2 linked regions of the Kribbella sp. NBC_01245 genome follow. The protein of the gene in region 1 binds, or shares a complex with, the protein of each later gene. Links are inferred from orthologs where the notes say so. Each region holds a gene or a part of one and is shown on either strand. Other genes may lie near its edges.

Evidence for each region.
Region 2: the proteins of uvrA (region 1) and mfd are in contact, whole or in part, in a crystal structure (PDB 4DFC), measured with the Escherichia coli proteins. The link is inferred for Kribbella sp. NBC_01245 from one-to-one orthologs.

Annotation. Positions count from the first base shown.
Region 1 is NZ_CP108487.1:2,126,514-2,130,857, forward strand. Bases 372-4,081 are described here. They hold uvrA (excinuclease ABC subunit UvrA), read right to left. Parts: upstream 3,701-4,081; coding sequence 572-3,700; downstream 372-571. Other genes in these bases: OG394_RS09400 (hypothetical protein), read right to left, coding at 372-500; OG394_RS09410 (maleylpyruvate isomerase family mycothiol-dependent enzyme), read left to right, coding at 3,929-4,081. In the rest of the region: more of OG394_RS09400, read right to left, coding at 129-371; more of OG394_RS09410, read left to right, coding at 4,082-4,344. UniProt on the Escherichia coli protein: The UvrABC repair system catalyzes the recognition and processing of DNA lesions. UvrA is an ATPase and a DNA-binding protein. A damage recognition complex composed of 2 UvrA and 2 UvrB subunits scans DNA for abnormalities.
Region 2 is NZ_CP108487.1:7,546,423-7,550,971, reverse strand. The notes cover bases 317-4,549. They hold mfd (transcription-repair coupling factor), read right to left. Parts: upstream 4,150-4,549; coding sequence 517-4,149; downstream 317-516. Other genes in these bases: pth (aminoacyl-tRNA hydrolase), read right to left, coding at 4,146-4,549; OG394_RS34595 (hypothetical protein), read right to left, coding at 317-501. In the rest of the region: more of OG394_RS34595, read right to left, coding at 1-316. UniProt on the Escherichia coli protein: Couples transcription and DNA repair by recognizing RNA polymerase (RNAP) stalled at DNA lesions. Mediates ATP-dependent release of RNAP and its truncated transcript from the DNA, and recruitment of nucleotide excision repair machinery to the damaged site.

The sequences.
Region 1 (4,344 bases):
CGGTTCAGCTGAACTTGAGTACCAGTTCTGCCAGCCGTCCCAGCCGCCGACACGCAGACAGGCCCCGTTCCCGGCGGCAACCGGCGATCGGGGCCTGCAGTGTCGATGCAGGGTCGATGCTGTGTCGATCAGGCCAGGGACAGGCAGATCGGAATGGAAACGGTCTGGACCGGCTGAGTCTGGTCAGGCCGGTAGAAGAACTGGCCGCAGTACTGCGTATCGGCCGGCGTACCCGGCTGAACCTGAAGGCCCTCGTTGAAGCCACTGCCCGCGTCCCAATGCCATGCACCGGTGTACGACGAACCGTTGCTGCCGGTGACGCGGGTGACGCCGGAGATCCGCGTGACGTCGTCGTCCTTGGTCATCACGAGGACCTCGTAATCGCTGGCCCCCTCCGGGCACACGGTGATCTTGATCGTGCCCTTCAACCCGAACCCGAGCGGCTGCTCCTTACTCACACACGCGGCCGCCTGCGCCGGCACCGCCTGCTGCGCCGACACCGACGAAAAGCCTTGCCGACAACGCAGTTCGCCGGGCACTCGACTGAGCACCCGGCGAACCGTCGGACGAGTTACGCCTTCCGGGCAGCGGCCCTCGTCGCAGCCTTCTTGGCCGGCGCCTTCTTCACCGCGGCCTTCTTCGCCACTGTCTTCGCAGCCCCAGCCTTGGCGCCATTCGTCCCCGCGCCATTCGAAGCCGCGCGCTTCGGTGCGGCGCCGTTCGAAGCGGCCTTGGACGCAGCCGTCTTGGCCACAGCCGTCTTGCTGGCGGCCGTCTTGGCGGCGACGGTTGTGGCCGGCTTCTTAGCTGCTGCGCGCGCCGCGACGGCCTGCTGCTTCGGGCTCGGCTTGGCCGCACGCCCCTTGAGGATCTCCGCGAGGAACTGCCCGGTGTACGAGTCCGGGTTCTTCGCGACGTCCTCCGGCGTACCCTCGGCAACCAGCGTGCCGCCACGACGGCCGCCGTCCGGTCCGAGGTCGATGATCCAGTCGGCCGTCTTGATCACGTCGAGGTTGTGCTCGATGACCAGCACCGAGTTGCCCTTGTCCACCAGGCTGCCGAGCACGCCCAGCAACTTCCGGATGTCCTCGAAGTGCAGACCGGTGGTCGGTTCGTCCAGGACATACACAGTCCGCCCGGTCGAACGCTTCTGCAGCTCGGAGGCCAGCTTCACCCGCTGGGCTTCACCACCGGACAGCGTCGGCGCAGGCTGCCCGAGCCGGACATACCCCAGCCCCACCTCGTTCAGCGTCTTAAGGTGCCGGGAGATCGCGGGAATGGCCTGGAAGAACTCCGCCGCCTCCTCAATCGGCATATCGAGAATGTCCGCCACGGTCTTGCTCTTGTAGTGGACCTCGAGCGTCTCGCGGTTGTACCGGGCCCCGTGGCAGACCTCGCACGGAACATAGACGTCAGGCAGGAAGTTCATCTCGATCTTCAGCGTGCCGTCACCGGAGCAGGCCTCACAGCGCCCGCCCTTCACGTTGAACGAGAACCGCCCCTGCTGATAACCGCGGACCTTCGCCTCAGGCGTCTCGGCGAACAATTTCCGCACGTGATCCCAGACACCGGTGTACGTCGCCGGGTTCGACCGCGGCGTACGCCCGATCGGCGACTGGTCGACGTGGATGACCTTGTCCACATTCTCGAGACCGGTGATCTTGGTGTGCCGACCGGGCACATCGCGAGCGCCGTAGATCTGCCTGGCGAGCGACTTGTAGAGAATGTCGTTCACCAGCGTCGACTTGCCCGAACCGGACACGCCAGTGACAGCGACGAACATGCCCAGCGGGATGGCCACGTCGATACCGGTCAGGTTGTGCTCGTGTGCGCCGAACACCTTTAGCTCGCGGCCCTCGGTCTGCGGCCGCCGGATCGCCGGGATCGGGATCTCTCTGCGGCCGGAGATGTACGCACCGGTGATCGAGTCCGGGTGGTTGCGCAAGTCCTCGACCGTGCCGGAGACGACGACCTGGCCGCCGTGCTCGCCGGCACCCGGGCCGATGTCGACCACCCAGTCGGCGTGGTCGATGGTGTCCTCGTCGTGCTCGACCACGATCAGGGTGTTGCCGAGATCCTTCAGCCGGACCAGGGTCTCGATCAAGCGGCGGTTGTCGCGCTGGTGCAGGCCGATCGACGGCTCGTCCAGGACGTACAACACCCCGACCAGACCCGAACCGATCTGGGTCGCGAGCCGGATCCGCTGCGCCTCGCCGCCCGACAACGAGCCGGCCGGCCGGTTCAGCGCGAGATAGTCGAGGCCGACGTCGAGCAGGAACCGCAGCCGCTCGCCGATCTCCTTTGTCACCCGCTCGGCGATCTGCTTCTCCCGCGGAGTCAGATCCAGATCGCTGAGGAAACCGTGCACCTCGTCGATCGACATCGCGCTGATCTCGGCGATGTTCTTACCGCCGAGGGTGACGGCCAGCGAGATCGGCTTCAACCGGGCGCCACCGCATGACAGGCACGGCACCTCCCGCATGTAGCCCTCGAACCGCTCGCGGCTGGTGTCACTGGACGACTCGGCATGCCGACGCTCGACGTACGGAATCGCACCCTCGAAGGTGGTGTAGTACGAACGCTCTCGGCCGTACCGGTTCTTGTACGACACGTGCACCTGCTGGTCGTGCCCGGTCAGCAGCGCCTTCTTCGCCTTCGCGGGCAGGTCCACGAAGGGCGTAGTGGTCTTGATCTTCAGGTCTTTCGCGAGCGCGGTCAGCAGTCGCTCGAAGTACTGCGAGACGTTCGCCCCGGACCAGGGCTGGATCGCGCCCTCGTCCAGCGACTTGTCCGGGTCGGGCACGATCAGCTCGGGATCGACCTCCATCCGGGTGCCGAGACCGGAACAGGCCGGGCACGCGCCGTACGGCGAGTTGAAGGAGAACGACCGCGGCTCCAGCTCGTCGATCGCGAGCGGGTGATCATTCGGGCAGGCGAGTTTCTCCGAGAACCGGCGCTCGCGATGCGGGTCCTTCGGGTCGAGGTCGACGAAGTCCAGCGTGACGATGCCGCCGGACAGGCCGAGCGCGGTCTCCACCGAGTCGGTCAGCCGGCGCTTCGCGGACGCCTTCACCGCGAGCCGGTCGACCACGACGTCGATGGTGTGCTTCTTCTGCTTGTCCAGCTTCGGCGGCTCGGTCAGCTGGATCGTCTCGCCGTCCACCCGCGCCCGGGAGAAACCCTGGCCGGACAGCTGGCGGAACAGGTCCAGATACTCGCCCTTGCGGCCGCGGATGACCGGCGCGAGCACCTGGAAGCGGGCGCCCTCGTCCATCTCGAGCACCCGGTCCACGATCTGCTGCGGCGTCTGCCGGCTGATCGGCTCGTGGCACTCGGGACAGTGCGGCCGGCCCGCCCGGGCGAACAGCAACCGGAGGTAGTCGTACACCTCCGTGATGGTGCCGACGGTCGAGCGCGGGTTGCGCGAGGTGGACTTCTGGTCGATCGAGACGGCCGGTGAGAGCCCCTCGATGAAGTCGACGTCCGGTTTGTCCATCTGGCCCAGGAACTGCCGCGCATACGCCGACAACGACTCGACGTAGCGCCGCTGGCCCTCGGCGAAAATGGTGTCGAAGGCCAGGCTGGACTTACCGGACCCGGACAGTCCGGTGAAGACGATCATGGCGTCGCGCGGCAGGTCGAGCGACACGTCCTTCAGGTTGTGCTCACGCGCGCCACGCACGATCAGACGGTCAGACACAAGCTCTTCTCTCAGCCGTTCTCGAGGGGTTCGGAACCGCCTTCGGAAGCACCTTGACAGGGCTCCGACGACGGTCCAGGGACAAGCGCGATCATGCTAGCGAGGCCCTCCGACAGTTTTTGATTCGTGCGATCCCGAGAGCCCCCGACAGGTCCGGAACGGGCTGCCGAAACCGGGTCGGCAGGGCGAGAACGGGAATTGTCGGTGGCCTCTGGATAGCCTTCCCCAATGTCGCACCCACCGCTGCTCGGCCGCCTGATCGAGACCGTTCCGTCCGCTACCGATGATCTGCTGGTCACCGTCCGCCGACTATCGGACGACGAGGTTCGCCGTCCCAGCGCGTTGCCCGGGTGGTCCGTCGGTCATGTGCTCACCCACATCGCCCGCAATGCGGACGCCTTGACCAACCTGACCAACTGGGCCCGCACCAGCGTACCTACTCCCGCCTATTCCTCGCCCGAGAGCCGCAACGCCGACATCGAGGCAGGCGCTGCCCGACCGGTCGCGGCGCAGCTGGCCGACCTCGCCGGCGGTACGGCGAAGTTCCTCCAGGCCGTCGCAGAGGTGCCCGACGCCAACTGGGAGACCGAGGTGAGCTGGCCCAACGGCAAGGGCCGCCCGGCCTGGATGATCCTGCCCGCCCG
Region 2 (4,549 bases), 5.4 Mb from region 1 along the record:
TTCTTCCGCGATGATCCGGCCACCGGCAGCCGAGGCGTTCTGGTCCGCGATCGACGTCGATCCACCCAGCTTTGCGGTGCTCAGTGCCGTACGCACCAGGGCCACCTTGAAGTCCTGCGTCAACTGACCGCCGAGTTGGAAACCCTCCGCGACCACAGGACGGAAATTGAACTCTTTCTCAGCGGTCGCGATCTCGGCCGGAGTCGGCGTAACGGACCTGCGCGCGGCGATCTGCTCGACCAGGGCGGCCTGAACCAGCGAGCTGATGACGACATCGGGGGTCAGGGTCAGCCCCGGCTCCTTGAGCTTCACGGCGGCCTCGGCAATACCGTCGTTCGCCGCAGTCGTGAGGTCCTGAACCTCCGAAACGGAGATTTGCTCGTTGCCGACTACGGCGGCGGCGCCAGGGTGGGTTCCGTCGGCACAACCGCCGAGGACCACAAGGGCGCCGGCTGCCGTGGCTGCCAACAGGGCCCTGCGCAGCGCGTTGTTCGTGCTCACCCGAATCTCCTCCAGCTACGAGCGCTGAGCCGGGACCGGCTCGGCGATGACGTCATCGATCAGTCTGGTACACCACTGCAACAACTCGACGTCGCGCAGTGGTTGCCCGGCGACCGGCCTGGTGGTCGGTCTCGGCACCAGGATGGTACGCAGTTGGGCCTTGACCAAGCTCTTCGGGTACAGCCTGTTGAGCCGAAGCACCTTGGAATCCGGCAGGTCGACCGGCCCGAACCGGATCAGGTTGCCCTGCAGCGTCACGTCGGTCAGACCCGCCTGGCGGGCCCGGTTGCGGAACTTCGCGACCTCGAGCAGGTTCTGCACGGGCGCCGGGATGTCGCCGTACCGGTCGTGCAGTTCCTCCACCAGCGACGCGATGCCGTCCTCGTCGCGAACGGACGCGAGCCGCTGGTACATCTCGAGCCGCAGCCGCTGCGAGGGCACGTAGTCGTGCGGCAGGTGCGCGTCGATCGGCAGCTCGATCTTGACCTCGGGCTCCTCGGCCGGGGTGTCGCCGCGGAACTCCGCGACGGCCTCGCCGACGAGTCGCACGTACAGGTCGAAGCCGACGTCCGCGATGTGGCCCGACTGTTCGCCGCCGAGCAGGTTGCCGGCGCCGCGGATCTCGAGGTCCTTCATCGCGACCTGCATACCGGCACCGAGGTCGGCGTGCTGCGCGATGGTGGCGAGCCGGTCGTGCGCGGTCTCGGTGAGCGGTTTCTCCGGCGGGTAGAAGAAGTACGAGTACGCCCGCTCGCGACCACGGCCGACGCGTCCGCGCAACTGGTGCAGCTGGGACAGGCCGAGCAGGTCGGACCGCTCGACGATGAGGGTGTTCGCGTTCGAGATGTCGATCCCCGACTCCACGATCGTCGTACAGACGATGACGTCGGCCCGCTTCTCCCAGAAGTCCTGGATGACGCGCTCGAGGTGGTGCTCCGGCATCTGGCCGTGCGCGACCGAGACGCGCGCCTCGGGCACCAGCTGGCGGATTCGCGCGGCGGCCTTCTCGATCGTGTTGACCCGGTTGTGCACGAAGAAGACCTGGCCCTCGCGCAGCAGCTCGCGCCGGATCGCGGCGGTCACCTGGCCCTCTTCGTACGCCCCGACGAACGTCAGCACCGGGTGGCGCTCCTCCGGCGGGGTCGCGATCGTCGACATCTCGCGGATGCCGGTGATCGACATCTCCAGCGTTCGCGGGATCGGCGTCGCGGACATGGTGAGTACGTCGACCGCGGTCCGCAAGCGCTTGAGCTGTTCCTTGTGCTCGACGCCGAACCGCTGCTCCTCGTCCACCACGACCAGGCCGAGATCCTTGAACGTCACCTCGCCACTGAGCAGCCGGTGCGTCCCGATCACCACGTCGACCGAGCCGTCGGCCATCCCGTCGACCGTTGCCTTGGATTCCTTGTCGGTCTGGAATCGCGACAGCGGCGACACGTTGACCGGGAAGTTCGCATAACGCTCGGCGAAAGTCGCGTAGTGCTGTTGCACCAGCAGGGTCGTCGGCACCAGTACGGCCACCTGCTTGCCATCCTGGACGGCCTTGAACGCGGCCCGGACGGCGATCTCGGTCTTGCCGTACCCGACGTCACCGCAGACCACCCGGTCCATCGGCGTGACCCGCTCCATATCGCGTTTCACGTCGTCGATGGTGGCGAGCTGGTCCGGCGTCTCGACGAACGGGAAGGCGTCCTCCATCTCCCGCTGCCAAGGGGTGTCCGCGGCAAAGGCGTGACCCTTGGTGGCCTGGCGCGCGGCGTACAGCTTGATCAGTTCGGCCGCGATCTGGCGGACCGCCTTGCGCGCGCGGCCCTTGCGCTTGGCCCAGTCGCCGCCGCCCATCTTGTCCAGCGTGGGCTGTTCGCCGCCGACGTACCGCGTCACCTGGTCGAGCTGGTCGGTCGGCACGTACAACCGGTCGCCCGGTTGACCGCGCTTGCTCGGCGCGAACTCGATCACGACGTACTCGCGGGTGGCCTTCTGCTGGCCGGTCCCGACCGTACGCTGCATCATCTCGACGTACCGGCCGACGCCGTGCTGCTCGTGGACGACGAAGTCGCCGGGCTGCAGCTCCAGCGGGTCGACGGTCTTCTTGCGGCGGCTCGGAAGTCGTTGCTGGGAACGCCGATCGGCCATCGACCGTTGGCCGGCGATATCGCTCTCGGTCAGTACGGCGAGCTTGATGCCCTCGGCAACGAACCCGCGTTCGAGCTGTCCCTGCGAGATCAGCACCACGCCGGGCTCGGGATCGGCACCGATACCGTCGACCATCCGGGCCGCGACTTCGCTCTCGGAGAAGATCTCCGCCAACCGCTGCGCCGGGCCGTGGCCCTCGGTGATGCAGACGACGCGCCAGCCGTTGCGCAGCCAGCCGCGGACGTCCTCGACGGCGGCGCTGGTCTCACCGCGGTACGGCTCGACCTCGTGCGCGTCGACCTTCCGGCTCTTGACCGCGCCCTCGTCCGGGTCGATGTCGAAGCTGACGACCTCGCCCATCGAGTCGCGCAGCACGGCATCATCGCCAGTCGGAGCGGCCGCGAACGGCGACATGCTCCACCACGCCAGGCCCCGGGCCAGCGCCTGCGAACGGACGTCGGCCAGCGACATGTACGCCGCCGCGCCCAGGTCGATCGGGGCATCGCCACCACCGGCGGCCGCGGCCCACGACGCCTCCAGGAATTCCTGGCTGGTCGCGACCAGATCGTGCGCGCGGGCCCGGACTCGCTCGGGATCGCTGACGACGACGTGGGTGCCTTCGGGCATCAGGTCGACGAGCAGTTCCATCTCGTCCACCAGCACCGGCGCGAGCGACTCCATGCCCTCGACCGCATGCCCCTGCGCGAGCTTCTCGAACAGCTCGGAGAGCTCGGGATGTTCCTTCGCCAGTACGCCGGCCCGCGCGCGAACGTCATCGGTCAGCAGCAGCTCGCGGCACGGCGGCGCCCATAGGCCGTGCTCCGCGATCTCCAGCGAGCGCTGATCCGCGACGGCGAAGTACCGGATTTCCTCGATCTCGTCGCCGAAGAAGTCGACCCGCAGCGGGTGCTCCTCGGTCGGCGGGAAGACGTCGATGATGCCGCCCCGGACGGCGAACTCGCCCCGGCGCTCGACCAGATCGACCCGGTTGTACGCCGCGGCGGCGAGACGCTCAACGACGTCCTCGAGCTCGATCGTGTCGCCGAGGTGCAGCTGGACCGGCCGGAGATCGGCCAGGCCCGCGACCTGCGGCTGGAGCACACTGCGAACCGGCGCGACCAGGATCTTGATCTGGCCGGTGGTGATGTCGGACGAGTCGGGGTGAACCAGGCGGCGCAACACGGCGAGCCGGCGGCCGACGGTGTCCGAGCGCGGGGACAACCGCTCGTGCGGCAGCGTCTCCCAGGCCGGGTAGTAGGCGACGGAGGCCGGATCGACCAGGCAGCCCAGCGCCGCGGTCAGGTCCTCGGCCTCGCGGAAGGTGGCCGTCACCGCCAGGATCGGGCGGTCGGCCCCGCGCGCCTCGGCGAGGGCGGCGAGCAGCACCGGCCGGATCGGGCCCGGCGTACTCAGGTCCAGCTTGGTCGCGACCTCGGACCGGGCATCGGTGAGCGCGCCCGCCACCACCGGATCGGTGACCAGAGCATCGACGAGTCCGGCCAGTTTGGTCACGAGTTGTACTTCCCCTGAGTTGCTTCGAGCCCCTCCATCAACAGGCACTCGACCGCGTCGGCCGTGCGATCGATGACGAAGGGAAGGTCCTTCCGCTCGGTCGAGCTGAAGTCGTCGAGCACGAAATCGGCCGGGCTCTGCCGCCCCGGCGGACGGCCCACGCCGACCCGGATCCGGAAGTAATCGCCGGTGTCGATCGAGCGACGGATCGACTTCAGGCCGTTGTGGCCGTTGTCGCCACCGCCGAACTTGGTCCGCAGGGTGTCGAAACCGATGTCCAGCTCGTCGTGGATCACGACCAGCTTGGCCGGGCTGGACTTGAAGAACCGCAGCAGGCCGGAGACCGGTCCACCCGACTCGTTCATGTACGTCCGGGGGCGGGCGACGATGGCCCGGACGC